Regions from separate parts of the Marinomonas phycocola genome, predicted to be linked through region 1. Evidence: predicted binding sites of a transcription regulator. Region 1 holds the regulator's gene; each other region holds the start of a gene.
What was found. Region 1 encodes FliA, which starts transcription of late flagellar genes. Its sites were predicted from a motif close to CTAAAGTTNNNNNNNNNNCNGCCGATA; they were not measured.
Positions count from the first base shown of each region.

Region 1 (3,146 bases):
TGTTCAGAAAGCTGTTCTAGGATCTCCCCAGCTTCAACTAAAAAATCTTGAAGAATTTCTTCATCGACTTCGAAACTCATCCTCAGCTCCTTTAGAAACCAAGACTTGAAAGCAAGTCATCTACTTCGTCTTGACTATTCAATACTTCTGGATTGTTATCATTTTTGATGGCCGGACCATGTCCACGAGAGTCATCATCTTCTTTTACTATTAGTTCGTGTTCCATTCCTGAAATACTATCGACCCGACCAGCAACGGCTACTAAGTGAACAAGTTGCTCTTCAACATCGCGAATTAGTTCATTTACTTTAGTGATAACTTGACCTGTTAAGTCTTGATAACCTTGCTCAAGTAAAATTGTGTTTAGGTTAGTATGCAAAGTCGTTGCGCTATCATCTGCATACGAAAGAAATACATCAATTCTTTTATATAACTGACGAAATTCCTCTGGCGAAAGATCTCTTTGTATTAAACGTCCCCAGTCCTTTCTTAGCTCTTTAGCTTGTTTCTGTAGTTCACTTGCAACAGGGACACTGCTGTCCACCATATCCATAGTTTTATTCGCAGCATTACTTGTCATCTCAACGACATAGTTCAATCGATCAGAAGCATCTGTAATTTTAGAACCATTCTCTTCATCAGAATCATCTGTCAGCTCAGCGTTAGCTGCATCAACAGAATCAACTTTAAAGTCTTTAATGGCATTATGTAAACTACGAGTTAAGTTACCAACTTCGTTATAAAAGCTCTTATGTCTAGCCTCACTTAACTCTTGAATTATTTGAATAGCGCTCGAAAAATCCCCAATTTCAATACTATTAAGTAAATCCATGGCACCATTTTTCACAGTTACTTCAAAATCATCCAAACTAGAATCGGACTTATCAGACATTCTCAACTCCTACTTTCCAGCATCTATACGTTCGAAAATTTTCTCAATTTTCTCTTTCAATGCGACAGCAGTAAAAGGCTTAACTACATAACCATTAACGCCTGCTTGGGCAGCAGAAATAATCTGATCTCGCTTTGCCTCAGCCGTTACCATCAATACAGGTATCGTTTTGAGCTTATCATCTGCGCGAACAGCTCGAAGTAATTCAATACCAGTCATTCCGGGCATATTCCAATCAGTCACAAGAAAATCGATTGATCCTGCTTGTAAAATTGGCAAAGCCGTTGTTCCATCATCGGCTTCAACTGTATTTGTAAAGCCTAAATCTCGTAAAAGATTTTTTATTATCCTTCTCATTGTTGAAAAATCATCAACAATTAGGATTTTCATATTTTTATCCAATTCAACCTCCACAACCCAAAGGTAGTATTTCAAAACTCAAAAATTATTCTCGCCAATCAATCAATTTGACCTTCAACCTCATAGCAGCTTGACTATGAATTTGACTTACTCGAGATTCACTTACACCTAAAACAGCACCAATTTCTTTTAAATTCATTTCTTCATTGTAATACAAAGATAATACTAACTTCTCCCTTTCAGGCAAAGAATCAATTGCCTCAACCAGAGAGTGTTGAAAATCTTGATTTTCAACACTCTCTAATGGATTAGATACATTCTCAGTTCCACTTTCGAAATTTAAACCATCAGAATCTAACAGTTCCTCAAAGCTAAACAATTGACTCGACATTGAAGACTGTAGCATATCATGATATTCATCAAGCCCAACGCCCATGAAATTTGCAACTTCCATATCTGTTGCTTCTCTACCAAGAGTAGACTCTAATGAATTAATTGCACTCGCTACTGCTCGACCATTTTTTCTTACAGATCTCGGGGCCCAATCGCTTTTCCTAACCTCATCCATAATGAAGCCACGAATACGAATACCAGCATAAGTTTCAAAGCTTGCACCTTTATTTGACTCAAAACGTTTATGAGCCTCTAACAAGCCCATCATGCCAGCCTGAATCAAGTCATCTACTTCAACACTACTCGGCATTCTCGCTAGTAAGTGATAAGCAATTTTCTTAACTAGAAAACCATATTGATTAACAATAGTATCAATCGTTAGATGCGCATTTTTTGAGTAGGCGTCATAGCCGATCTTAGTCTGCATAAACAATAAAAAAACAACCTAGTAATTTTTCAGTTAAAGGCACCATGTAAACATTACTACATAGATGACCAAGATAGTCGAAAAGTAACATAAAATTACTAACTACCATACTTAAGAGAGCTATAAAGATGACTATATTGCTCTGCAACATAAACAGCTCGACTCACCAAATTATGAGATCTCGCAGGCTGAATATCATCAGGAATTCTTTGACCATCAGCAACATACACTACTGGAAGGTTCTCTTCAACAACAACACTGATCGCCTCTCCTAGAGATGCAGACTCATCAAGCTTACTTAATACACAGCCATCCAATCTAACCTCAGAGTACACATCGACTACTGTTTTCAATACTTGTCGTTGGCTAGTACAAGGTAAAACCAACAATTTTTTCAAATTTGCCCTAGCGCGGTTAATCATTAACAGCTGACGCTCAAGATTCCTATCTCTTGGATTCATACCAGCAGTATCAACCAGAACCAATGAATAATCTGCATACTTATCCAACACATCATTCAAATCAGAATATTCATTAACAACAACAACAGGGACGCCTAATATTCTCCCAAACGTTCTCAGCTGCTCGTGCGCAGCAATCCTGTAAGTATCCGTAGTAACTAACACAACACTATCACTACCGTATTTTAGAACATGCTGTGCCGCGATTTTACCAATAGTTGTTGTCTTCCCAACACCTGTAGGCCCCATAAAAGCAATGCAGCCTAACAACTCACTTGTCTTCACTCTTGTTGGAATATGATCAGCTAAATGCGCGAGTACTCTATTCCAATCATCTTCTCTGCCTAGTAAATCAATATCATCCAGCAATCTTGATGATACTTGATCAGAGATTCCGAGTCCTTTTAGCTTTTCTTGAACTTTCACTAAAGCTGGGATTTTCTGGTTTTGAGTAGTTTCAGGCTCAGCAGCTTGGCGATTCTTTTGATTTTGCAGAAATGCTTTTACTTCTTGAAGCTCTTTCTCCATTTCTTTAAATTTTTGATCTTTAGCTGAGTTTGCGACAGAAAGAGCTTCTTCAATTTTTGGGGAACCATCATCTACTGCAGAAAAC
Region 1 is NZ_JBLIXL010000003.1:206,103-209,248, reverse strand. Features, by position in the region: gene ACMUMJ_RS03970 (chemotaxis protein CheA) at 1-80, opposite strand, end outside; gene ACMUMJ_RS03965 (protein phosphatase CheZ) at 92-892, opposite strand; gene ACMUMJ_RS03960 (chemotaxis response regulator CheY) at 902-1,282, opposite strand; gene ACMUMJ_RS03955 (RNA polymerase sigma factor FliA) at 1,338-2,072, opposite strand; gene flhF (flagellar biosynthesis GTPase FlhF) at 2,171-3,146, opposite strand, start outside.

Region 2 (3,146 bases), on a different contig from region 1:
AGAAACCCCGCCACAGAGGATTACTTCTGTTTGTGAGTTCACAGCAAGCTGCCTAGCCCTTAATAAGGATAGCCCCAGATTTTCTTTTGCTTTTAATAACGTGTTTTCATTAGAAAGAAGAGAAAATGCATTCGACGAAGATAAAAAAACACTGACTGACGATACAATCGTAATAACGACCAATACCTCAATTAACGTAAATCCTTTAACTTTATTCATAAAGAAACATCCTTGTCTCTTATTTTAATAAACTAACACTTATTTATTGGTCACAGCGACAATTAAAAGCGCGACGCGCTGTGTCATTTATACTTGAGTGCTGTCTCTTTCTGGGGCAGTAACACCACTGCTTTCAGAATTGACTGTAGAAGCACTAGGATCAAGATCATTTATAGGGTCATTTTTAGACAATGCATTTGAAAATAAAGAATTACTGAAGCCCAAAATATCTGCAACATACTGCTTCCTTTCTTCCCATTCAGCACGCATCTCTAAAATACGATCTAGAGTCTGGCTGGCCACCTCATTCATATTTTCAAATTGAGAGGTTACCTTTTGAGACAATTCACTTAACTTTTTATTGTATTCAGCCAAAGGCTTAATCACAGATTGCCCTAAGCTCTCTGGCGCATTTCCTTGAGTCCGACCATACGCTGCGGCAGCACTTGACTGCCTAAATGATTCAGTATGGTTTAATTCCATTGCAAAACCCGACAATTCACTAGAGTCATAACCCAATTTGAGGCCTTGCTCGAACGCAGATTTCATATCGCCACTAAAAAAGGTGTCTGCCACATCAGCCAGATCAGTAACAAGAGCATTGATTGCTTCTAACTCTGCGTCATCTAATTCACCATCAAGAGAGAACTCAAAAGCAAACTCGCTTTGGCTGCTCGTATAACGAGAATACTCACTGGCACTGCCTGATTCATTTTGCACTTTTGCAGAGGATATTTGCTCTTGATACGCCTGTAACGCGGACAGAGATAAGCTAACAGTGTCGCCATCACGAGTCTCAATCTGAATATCAGTGGAGCTTGTACGACGATATTGCGTCTCGGATGTAATTGCCGCCCCACTTTCAATGGCTTCAATCTCCGCCGCTTTTTGAATGTCAAAAAAGCGATCTGATAGTGATTCAAACCCTTTAGCAATGTGACTTTCAGTATCCGCAATATTTGCTTTCACACCATCATTAAGCCATTCTAAGCCTTTTAACTGTTCAGTTGCATCTTCTATGCCTTTGCTAACGGCTGCTTGCGCTGTTTCAAATACGCTTTTCAATCTTTCTTCACTGGCACCGCCATCACGCAATTTGTCCATATAATTACCGACAAAGCCAATAATTCGCTGACTGACCGATTCGGGAGAATAATCATTTTTAGAGGCTTGATTCTTACCCGCTTCGCTTGTTTTTTCTGAGGTAACGACTTCTTGTGACGAAGAGGTTCTCGAAACATAAGAAAATAAACGCTCTTGCACAACACCCATTGCACGGGCGCTTTGACTTGCAGGGTCGTACTTATCAGATGAACGAAATGTTTGATTAACAGGAGATTGAAGCTCTCTTTCAGTTCTTTGAAAGTTACTGTGGTAATTTACTTTTGATAAATCACTCGCTGCTTTAAAAAAGTCAGACATCATATGCCGCCTTGGTCAAAAACCTAATAAATTTACTGTATCGTCAGTTATCGGCCAAGACCGAGCAAACTTTAATCAATTATTGCATTAAAAAAAAATATTTGAAAATATCTAAAAATACCTTTAAAAACAAATAATTCTTTGATCATAAAGAATTACAATATCAAAAATACCTCATGGCTCTTTTAATGAAAACCAATTATCGAGTATTTTTCCGATTTTTCTTGGCTTTTGGAAGGGCAACGAATGATCTGCTCCAACAATACTCTGATGCCGCCACCCATCAAATTGACTCTCCAATACATCATAATGCTGAATTAAAGACTGATGGCTAATACCACCCGAAAGAATGAGTACTTGATTGGTTAGTCGTAGCAAATCATCTCTTAAATGAGAGTGCTTAACATACTCATCCACCAACTCTGTCACTGAATCAAGTGCATAAGCAAAACCAAACGGTCTATGAGCAAGCCTTGATTTGGCTATAGTTTCAGTAGAGGTTTGCTTTCTTCTATTAGGAGACACACCATCCATAAAATTTGAAACGCCCAATTCAACATCACCAGTTTCACGAATCACATCTGATGCTGCACGATATTTATTGCGCAACTCTTGCAATTCAAATAGATCCACACGATCTAAAGCTGCCGGCTCTAAAAGCGCCATTTTCGTTAATTTAGGCAAGCCTAATCCAATCCTTAATTGGTTTAATAATAAAGTAACCAAACCACCTAAAGAATAGCCGATTACATCAAATGTCTGCCATTGTAAAAACTGAGTGAGAGCGTGAATGTCTTCTGCTAATTCGATTACAGACACAGGCTCCTCTTCTCCCGAATGTCCATAGCTTTCACCCATACCTTTTAAATCTGGAACCAATATAGTTTCCCAATTCGTTAAATAAGGCAGCATCGCGTCCCACGTTAACTCACCTCCTACTCCCGCGCCATGTAGCAACATTAAACACGACCCTTTTGGCGCTTGAGAGTGGTGATACTCTCTATAAGCCAATCGCGTATGAGGAGACTTTATAAAAAAAACGTCTGTCACTTTATAATATACCTGTGAGAACTTAAATTATGTCGATACAATACCAAACTTTATATTTCTTAGGTTTATTATGGCAGACATTAGACTGATAAATCTTCCTTATCAAGAAGAATTAGTAACACTGTTCGAACAATTTCGAGACCTTCCTTTACCGATACTGTTAGACAGTAATCATAATCATTTCTCAGACACACGATTTGATATTATCGTTGCGGATCCATTAGCAACGATAAGCGCAAATGCGCACACCCATACATTAGAATGGAAAGATCAAGCATTATACGACTTTTCTAAAAAGCGTTCTCCCTTTAAAACAATTAACACGTTACTTTCTCTTATTTGTGATGAACCATGGGCAAAAAGAGCCTCCAAAAAATACCCTTTTACAGGAGGCGTCATGGGATACTTTGCTTATGAAAGCGGTCAATATTTGGAAGAATTACCAGAGTCAACAA
Region 2 is NZ_JBLIXL010000001.1:188,925-192,070, reverse strand. Features, by position in the region: gene ACMUMJ_RS00925 (GspH/FimT family protein) at 1-219, opposite strand, end outside; gene ACMUMJ_RS00920 (DUF5610 domain-containing protein) at 307-1,641, opposite strand; gene ACMUMJ_RS00915 (alpha/beta fold hydrolase) at 1,816-2,691, opposite strand; gene pabB (aminodeoxychorismate synthase component I) at 2,762-3,146, shown strand, end outside.
Region 2: a site for FliA is predicted at 1,690-1,716, ahead of ACMUMJ_RS00920 (DUF5610 domain-containing protein). Genes of this name have one in related genera too.

Region 3 (3,146 bases), on a different contig from region 1:
TGAAACCTGACCAACTTAACAGCCTCTTCATCCATACTCACCGCAGAGATCTCATCCCTTCTATTTAAGCTCTGTTGCAAAACGGTATCACTGGAATCCATATTCAATTTCAATGAATGGGTTTGGCTACCAATGTTAGTCACCATCGCCGTATAACTTTGAGTATAAGACCTTCCGCCTTCAACCAAATTCTGATTTTGTAGGTCCGCCAATTTTAATCCATTAAAATTATCCCCTGATCCAGAAGAATTAAACGACATATCAAAAGAATCACCAGGAGTAGGTATAGACGAAACAGACACATCGTATCCAGCAGAGTTCAACCCAGCCTGCTCAAGTAAATTATTATAGTCAGTGATATTAGATACAGTCGCCAAAACATTCCCGCCACCATCAATCACTTCATACTCATCTGCTAACGTAAATCGAATTGATTGCGGTGCCGCTGCATCCAGACCACCACCAGCAACAAAACCAGAGGTTGCAAAATCGACATCAGTAATATCTGACAGACTAATCTCTGCGTTCGAGATATTTGTTAGCGCACTTGAAACAATAATCGGTGCATTTAATGCCAGTTGTTCACCCGTACTTGCAGCAACAGAGATACCTCCTGCGGCACCATCAGTGGGAGTAAACTGATAAAAATCGCCGTTAGCAAAGGTTACATTTGGATCTTCTTGTAGCCTAACTTCAATGCCGAGACCAGGTATTGACACATAACCATCGGCAGATGGAACCGCCGTGCTTAAATCAACACTAACGAGAACACCGTTTGCATTACCATTAGAATCAAAACCTGTTACATCAAATGTGGTTGCCGATCTCATTGTTAAACTGTAAGTATCTGTCGTTATTTCATGAGATTTTCCAGTCTCAGGGCGAATATTAACATCATGGAATAAGCTTGAATTTTCAGAGCTTTGATTGATCTGTATCGATGTTAAAGAAAGCAAATCTTTACCATACTCACCGTTATAATCTAGGCCTAATGCATTTTGAGAATTCATGCTATCAGCAAGAACGATGGCCTGCTGCCCCAAGCGTCGATCCATTTCCGTTAGCATATCATTGCGATAGTCCATTAAAGCGCCTAACTGTCCACCCAGAGACTCGTTATTCAAGCCTATCTCATAACGACCAAAATCTAATTTCAGATCAAACTCTGAAGGATTTTGCTCATTAGGAGACAGTATCAACTCTTTCGCATCATCCTGTAAAACTAATGGCTGGCCATTTTTTAATTGAAGCTCCATTAGACCATTAGAGTCATACGATAATTTCACATCGATCATCTCACTAATGCCTCTTGCCAATTCTTCTTGCTGATCTCTCAATTCATTAGCAACACGACCACCGACAGCTTCTTGAACTGAGATCTTTTCATTCAAATTAGCGATTTGACCTGCTATTTCATTGATTTCATTAATCACTGTGCCGAGTTGACCATCCACTAGATCACTTTGACTATCCACAAAACCAGCCAACTCATTAAACTGGCTCACCATATTGGTTATATTCGTATGAACGATATCTCTCGTTGCCAAATTGGTCGGCTCTGCGTTTGCCGCTTGAAGCGCAGAGAACATATTATCAAGGTAAGTATTTAAAGAAACAGACTGATCACCGACAATTTCATCAGCCGTTGTCGCCAACTGATGATATTTTTCATAATAATTATTGGCAGATGTATCCGCCCGAACCTGCTGATTTAAGAATTGATCAACTACACGATCAGTATCACGAATCGCAACACCGCCATTTAGCGTGGAAGTAAGAATCGTAGTTTGTCGATTAAACCCAGCCGTATTAACGTTCGCTGTATTCTGCCCAGTTGTAGTAATAAGGGCACTACTGGCTTGAATACCGGACAATCCAATTGAATATAAGCTTGCACTCATAACGACTCACCTCGATTTCACTTCAATTTTTTTATGCTAATAGGTTAGCAAGGATATTAAGTCTATCGGTTAGGCATGCAAAAACTTGACCAATTTATGAAAAGTACTAAATCAGATTAAAGAAGTGTTTCAAACCATTTACTAGAAAGGATACTGTCTATTTTCTGACTGTAATTAGGATCGGTGGCATACCCACCTTTTTGAAGATAAGCGGCAAACATTGCCGCATTATCGCCAACTAATAAGGCATCTTTATACCGCTCACTGGTTTGAAGAAAATTAGCATAATCATTAAAGCTTTCCGCAAAGGATTCATACGCTCTGAAAGGGGCTTTTTGCTTTTTAGCCACACCATTATCGTATTCAAGCGTTGTAACAACAGCCCTCTCTCCTCCCCAACGTGAGTCCGCTTTTATACCAAACATATTAAAACTTGCCGTTCCATCCGCCTTAGCAATAGGGAATTTCCCCCACCCTGTCTCCAAAGCCGTCTGAGCTAAAATCGCTTTAGGATTGACCCCAAGCTGTTCTCCAGCTTGCTTTGCCAATGGCCACAGCTGCTCAACAAACGCTTCGGGTGACTCAAATATCACATTTTTTACAGGAACAGGAGCGTATTGAGCAGAGCTATTCGCAGCGACATTCCCTATAGGTTGGTTATTTGAAACACTCTCTGCCTCGATGCGCTCAGACTTGTCCAATAAACGCCGACTCGCCTCTTGAGCCAACAATTGGATTTTAGCCAAGTCTTGAGTCGCTATATTTTGCAGTAACTCCGTATCTCCCCCAGAAGAATCAAACTGAGCAATACCAGACGTACCACGTCCTTCAAATTGCCTAATCAACGCATCAGCCAACCCAACACCACCAGATTTCGCCATTGATTGTGCCATTTGAGAATCTAACATTTCTTCATATTGACGAGTTTGATTACTAGAAAACAAATCACTCCCACCAATCAGCTCATTAGAACTGCGCATGTTTTTTAGTAGCATCCCAATAAAAATTGACTCAAACTCTTGAGCAACTTTTTTCAACGCAGCCCCAGGGTCCTTTTGAGCTTGCGTTTTCAATGCTGCCAATGAAGAGAAATCAGCATAAAAATCATTTGAATTAATTTTATTCATAACTTCTCACCACCTAAATATTATGCATCCAACTCAGTTAAACAAACATCATATTACAACCAAATCAGCATTCAATGCACCCGCTTGCTTTAACCCTTCAAGTATCGCCATTACATCA
Region 3 is NZ_JBLIXL010000006.1:6,540-9,685, forward strand. Features, by position in the region: gene flgK (flagellar hook-associated protein FlgK) at 1-1,901, opposite strand, end outside; gene flgJ (flagellar assembly peptidoglycan hydrolase FlgJ) at 2,018-3,028, opposite strand; gene ACMUMJ_RS06065 (flagellar basal body P-ring protein FlgI) at 3,077-3,146, opposite strand, start outside.
Region 3: a site for FliA is predicted at 1,965-1,991, ahead of flgK (flagellar hook-associated protein FlgK). Genes of this name have one in related genera too.